2 linked regions of the Azotobacter salinestris genome follow. The protein of the gene in region 1 interacts with the protein of each later gene in a pairwise test. Links are inferred from orthologs where the notes say so. Each region holds a gene or a part of one and is shown on either strand. Other genes may lie near its edges.

Region 1 (3,272 bases):
CTGGAACAGATCCAGCATCTGGCGGCGCACCACCTCGATGCGGGCCGCCTCGGGCGGCAGAACTTCCTCGATACCATCCGGCAGCAGCCAGCGATCTACCGTTGCCATTACGCCTTTCCTCTCTCGATCCGGGCGGCAAGCCTTAGTGAAGCAAATAAAGGAGGGCGGTTCCCAGCAACATGCTGGCCAACCCCATGAGACGCAGCCGACGGTCCGACAACTGCACCAGCTGCACGACCGCCCTACGCCAGCGTCGCGGATTGAGGAATGGCAGGATGCCTTCGAGCACCAGCATCAGACACAAGGCAATCGCGAATTCCTGCCACATGATTTCCACAGACGCAAAAAAGCCGGGTTTTTCCCGGCTGGCCCATCATAATACCATGTTTTCCTTCCGCGGCATCCCGGCGGGGCGTGCCCCGCCGGATACCCCATCATGGCTTGGCCTGCTCCAGATAGCGAAAGAACTCGCTCTTCGGATCCAGGACCAACACATCCCTCCTGTCTGCAAAGCTGCCGCGATAGGCCTGCAGGCTGCGGTGGAAGGCATAGAACTCCTGATCCTGCTGGTAGGCCTGGGCATAGATGGCAGCAGCCAGTGCATCGCCCTCGCCCCGAAGCTCTTCCGCCTCGCGATAGGCCTCGGCCAGCAATACCCGGCGCTGGCGGTCGGCATCGGCACGGATCCCCTCGGCCAGTTCCTTGCCCTTGGCGCGATGCTCGCGAGCCTCGCGCTCGCGCTCGGTGCTCATGCGCTCGAACACGCTGCGATTGACCTCCTTCGGCAGATCGATGGCCTTGACCCGCACGTCGAGCACCTCGATCCCCAGTTCCTTGCGCGCCAGGCGATCGAGCATCTGGGTGATGTCCGCCATCAGCGCATCGCGCTCGCCGGAGACCACCTCATGCAGGGTGCGCTTGCCGAACTGGTCGCGCAGCCCCGACTCAAGACGCCGCAGCAGGCGCTCGTCGGCAACCTGCTTGAGACCGGAGGTAGCGGTGTAGAAGCGCTCGGCGTCCGCCACCCGCCACTTGGCGTAGGCATCGACCATCACCGCCTTCTTCTCCAGGGTGAGGAAGCGCTGGGTCGGAGAATCCAGCGTCAGCAGGCGGGCATCGAACTTGCGCACCTTGTTGACGTAGGGAATCTTCATGTGCAACCCGGGCTGGACATCGGCTTCGACGATGCGACCGAACTGCAGCAGGACAGCCTTTTCGGTTTGCGCCACAATGTAGAAGCTGTTCCAGATAACCACCGCCAGAACCACTCCGACGACCAGGGCGACCACGGACTTGTTGCTCATCAACGCCTCTCCCTTGAACGCAGGTCTCGCTGCTGCAGATCATTGATGATCTGCGAGCCCACTTCGGCGCCGCCCGCTGCCGCAGGCGCCGGCAAGCCAGTCGAGGCATTGCCCGCACGCCCCTCGAGCATCTTGTCGAGCGGCAGATAAAGCAGGTTGTTCTGCCCGCCCTCGGCGCCAATCAGGACCTTGCTGCTGTTGCTCAGGACTTCCTGCAGGGTTTCCAGGTACAGGCGCTGACGAGTCACCTCCGGCGCCTTGCGGTACTCCGCCACCAGCTTGCCGAAACGCTGCGCCTCGCCCTGGGCGCGGGCCACGACCTCTTCGCGATAACCGTTGGCATCCTCGAGAATCCGCTGGGCCTGGCCGCGCGCCTCGGGAATCACGCCATTGGCATAGGCTTCAGCCTGGTTGCGTTCGCGCTGCTCGTCCTCGCGAGCCCGAATCACGTCGTCGAACGCCTCCTGAACCTCACGCGGCGCCTGGGCGTTCTGCACGTTCACCTGGGTCACGGCGATGCCGGTCCGGTAGGTATCGAGGAAGCGCTGCAAACGCTCCCGCACCTCGCTCGCCAGCAGTTCGCGCCCTTCGGTGAGGACCTGGTCCATTTCGGTGGAGCCCACCACATGGCGCAGGGCGCTGTCGGTGGCGTGCTGCAGGCTGACCTCGGGCTGGTCCACGTTCAGCACGAAGTCCTTCAGGTTGCTGATCTTGTACTGCACGGTGAGCGGCACCTCGACGATGTTCTCGTCTTCGGTGAGCATCTGCCCCTGCTTGCTGTAGGCCCGCTCGCGGGTGACGTTTTCCACGAACTTGCGATCGATCGGCGGGAAATGGAAATTCAGGCCCGGCCCGACGGTTTCGTGATACTTGCCGAAGCGCAGCACCACCGCCTGCTCCTGCTCGTCCAACACGTAGATCGCGCTGTACAGCCAGAAAGCCGCCAGCACTGCCAGGGCAATGCCGAACAGGCCGAAACCGCCGCCCTTGCCGGCGCCCCCGTCACCGCTGCGCCGCTTGCCTCCCAGCATGCCATTCAGGCTTTCCTGCAACTTGCGGAACGCCTCGTCGAGGTCCGGCGGCCCCTTGCGGTCACCGCCGCGACGTCCCCCCCAGGGATCCTGATTGTTAGAATTGCCACCCGGCTCATTCCAAGCCATAGCGCTCTCCATCCGAAAAACACAGACGCGCCCACGGCACGCCGCCCCATGCTACCCAATTGCCCGCTTCCGGCGGCAAAAATGCCGGCTGCACTTTCATTGCAAAGTATGTTGCGCGATGAATTCGTCCGGCCGCAGCCCCTCCCGGCTGACCAGGCGATTGAGTTCGATTCGTGGCAAACGTACTGCCAGCAGGCTCCCCCCCTCCTCGTCGTGCGTCTCGCCGCGCACTGCACCGAGCGCGAAGAACTGCGCGCGAAGGCGCCCCAGCCCCTGTGGCAGGTGCAGGGTTCCGACGAACAGATCATCCCCCAGCAGCTCGGCGACGGCTTGGCGCAACAGATCCAGGCCGCGCCCGTCGCGGGCCGACACCCAGACCCGCAGCGGCTTGCCGTCGACATCGCGCTGGATCTGCGGCTCCATGCCCTCGACCAGATCCAGCTTGTTGTATATCTCAAGAATCGGCAGGTTGTCGGCGCCGATCTCCCCCAGTACGGCCATGACCTGCTCGATCTGCGCCATGCGCTCGGGCTCATGGGCATCGATCACGTGCAGCAGCAGGTCGGAATTGCTCGACTCTTCCAGCGTAGCGCGAAATGCCTCGACCAGCTTGTGCGGCAGATGGCGGATGAACCCCACCGTATCGGCCAGCACCAGCGCTCCCAGGTCGTCCAGCTCGAGACGGCGCAGGGTCGGATCGAGGGTGGCGAACAGCTGGTTGGCCGCGTAGACCTCGGAAGCCGTCAAGGCGTTGAACAAGGTGGACTTGCCGGCATTGGTATAGCCGACCAGGGAAACCAGGGGAATG
Region 2 (2,877 bases), 1.7 Mb from region 1 along the record:
CACAGGCCTGCATGCGCTCAAACAGAAAGCCGCGCACCTCACCCAGCAAATCTTCATACCGAGGATCCTGCTGCATGGTGCCCGGCTCTCCCAACATGTGCATCAGACAGACAGGCAGCCTCGTTTCTGCGGCCGCTTCCAGAGCACCATCCCGCTGCAGCGCGCGAACGTCATTGATCAGACCAGCGCCCAGCCGGGCAGCTTCGCGCATCACCAGGGGAGTCGAGGTATCTACCGAAATAATGACATCCAGCTCGGCCGCAATGACTTCGACGACAGGCGCGACCCGATCCAGTTCCTCGTCTGCCGATACTGCAGCAGCACCGGGGCGGGTCGATTCCCCCCCGACATCGATCAGCGCAGCTCCGGCAGCAACCATGCTCTGTGCGTGCCTCAACGCCGCATCGAGCCCACGGAAGCGCCCTCCGTCCGAAAAAGAGTCAGGCGTCACATTGAGAATCCCCATCACCTGGGGATGCGATAAATCAAGAACCCGGTTGCCACAAGGCAACCGGGTTGGGGACAACAAGGTCATCTTCAAGCCTTAATGTTCGCCAGCTGGCCCTCCGATTGGAGCCTCTGGCCGGCTGGCCCCATGGGAGGCCGGCGTTCCGGAGGCACCAGAACCACCCTGCCAGTCCTTCGGCTCGCGAACCGTGCGCCCGGCCATGATGTCGTCGATCTGATCGGCATCGATGGTTTCATACTTCATCAATGCCTCTGCCATCATGTCCAGCTTGTCGCGGTTATCCTTCAATAATCTGGTAGCCGTGGCATAGCACTGATCGATGACGCTGCGCACTTCCTGATCGATCAGCCTGGCAGTTTCCGCCGAGACGTTGGAGTGCTGGGCCCCTGCGGTGCGACCAAGGAACACCTCCCCCTCCTCCTCCGCATACATCAACGGTCCCAGCTTCTCCGAGAGCCCCCACTTGGTCACCATGTTCCGGGCAATCTGGGTAGCGCGCATGATGTCGTTGGATGCCCCCGTGGTGACCCCTTCGAAGCCCAGGGTCATCTCCTCGGCAATACGCCCGCCAAACAATGAGCAGATCTGACTGACCAATGCCCGCTTGGACAGGCTATAGCGATCTTCTTCCGGTAGGAACATGGTCACGCCCAAGGCACGCCCACGCGGAATGATCGATACCTTGTAGACAGGATCGTGCTCGGGCACCAGCCGCCCAACGATTGCGTGCCCCGCCTCGTGGTAGGCCGTATTGAGCTTTTCCTTCTCGGACATGACCATGGTCTTGCGCTCGGCGCCCATCATGATCTTGTCCTTGGCCAGCTCGAACTCGCGCATCTCCACGATGCGCTTGTTGGCACGCGCGGCGAACAATGAAGCCTCGTTTACCAGGTTAGCCAGGTCGGCGCCGGAGAAGCCGGGAGTACCGCGGGCAATGACTGCCGGATTGACATCCTCGCTCACCGGAACCTTGCGCATGTGCACCTTGAGGATCTGCTCGCGACCACGGATATCCGGCAGGCCAACCACCACCTGGCGATCGAAGCGACCAGGACGCAGCAGTGCCGGATCGAGCACATCGGGACGGTTGGTCGCCGCGATGACGATGATGCCATCGTTCATCTCGAAGCCATCCATTTCCACCAGCAACTGGTTGAGGGTTTGCTCCCGCTCGTCATGACCACCGCCGAGCCCGGCACCACGATGCCGACCGACGGCGTCGATTTCGTCGATGAAGATGATGCAGGGAGCATGCTTCTTCGCCTGATCGAACATATCCCGTACGCGCGAGGCGCCAACCCCGACGAACATCTCGACGAAGTCCGAACCGGAGATGGTGAAGAACGGAACCTTGGCCTCGCCGGCAATCGCCTTGGCCAGCAGCGTCTTGCCGGTGCCGGGCGGACCGACCATCAGCACGCCGCGGGGAATGCGTCCGCCGAGACGCTGGAACTTGCCCGGATCACGGAGGAACTCGACCAGCTCGCTGACCTCCTCCTTGGCCTCGTCACAGCCGGCGACATCGGCAAAGGTGGTCTTGACCTGATCCTCCGAGAGCAGACGCGCCTTGCTCTTGCCAAAGCTCATCGGACCGCCCTTGCCGCCCGCACCACCCTGCATCTGGCGCATGAAGAACATGAACACGGCAATAATCACCAGAATCGGGAAGCTGGCCACCAGCAGCTGCGACCAAATGCTCTGCTGCTCTGGCTGCTTGCCCTCGATCTGGACATTGTTGTCGATCAGATCGCCTATCAGGCCGCCATCCTGGATCGCCGGACGGATCGTCTTGAAGTTGTCGCCGTCTATCCGCTGGCCGGTGATGATGTAGCCATCCACGGTCACGCGCTCGACCTTGCCATCCTTGACCTGCTGGATGAAGTCCGAATAATTCAGCGTCTGCGGCTCGCTCGGATTGGTAAAGTTGTTCATCACGGTCACCAGAACGGCCGCGATGATCAACCACAGAATCAGGTTCTTTGCCATGTCGTTCAATTAACTACCCTCTGGGACGGAGCCAGTCCCTGTATGACGGCCGGTACAGCTACCCGCCTAACTTAATACACAACCCCCGACCCCGGCAGGCCTCTCTGTAACCCTTTGTGTGCCAGTCCCTCGGGCACGTGCATGGTCCATCAGCAGTCTAGGCTCCATGAAAGCCACGCGCGAGCAGATATTGTTCGCGAGAGCGGTCACGTGAGGAAAGTGGCTTGCGCATCTGCACCTTGTCGAAACTTTCGCGCACTTGTCGCAGATACTGGTCGAAACCTTCGCCCTGGAAGATCTTGATCAGAAAGTCGCCTCCCGGCCGCAGAACTCGTCCGGCCAGATCCAGCGCCAGCTCGCAGAGGTACATGGCCCGCGGCTGATCAGCCGCCTTCACCCCACTCATATTGGGGGCCATGTCG

The links.
Region 2: the proteins of hflK (region 1) and ftsH interact in binary tests that used the Escherichia coli proteins (3 or more experiments, as listed by UniProt). The link is inferred for Azotobacter salinestris from one-to-one orthologs.

The regions. Positions count from the first base shown.
Region 1 is NZ_CP045302.1:3,558,967-3,562,238, reverse strand. What follows is about bases 385-3,272. They hold hflK (FtsH protease activity modulator HflK), read right to left. Parts: upstream 2,465-3,272; coding sequence 1,304-2,464; downstream 385-1,303. Other genes in these bases: hflX (ribosome rescue GTPase HflX), read right to left, coding at 2,561-3,272; hflC (protease modulator HflC), read right to left, coding at 435-1,304. In the rest of the region: GCU53_RS16655 (ATP phosphoribosyltransferase regulatory subunit), read right to left, coding at 1-108; GCU53_RS16650 (DUF2065 domain-containing protein), read right to left, coding at 143-328.
Region 2 is NZ_CP045302.1:1,810,235-1,813,111, forward strand. It holds ftsH (ATP-dependent zinc metalloprotease FtsH), read right to left. Parts: upstream 2,456-2,877; coding sequence 545-2,455; downstream 1-544. Other genes in the region: folP (dihydropteroate synthase), read right to left, coding at 1-535; rlmE (23S rRNA (uridine(2552)-2'-O)-methyltransferase RlmE), read right to left, coding at 2,613-2,877. UniProt on the Escherichia coli protein: Acts as a processive, ATP-dependent zinc metallopeptidase for both cytoplasmic and membrane proteins. Plays a role in the quality control of integral membrane proteins.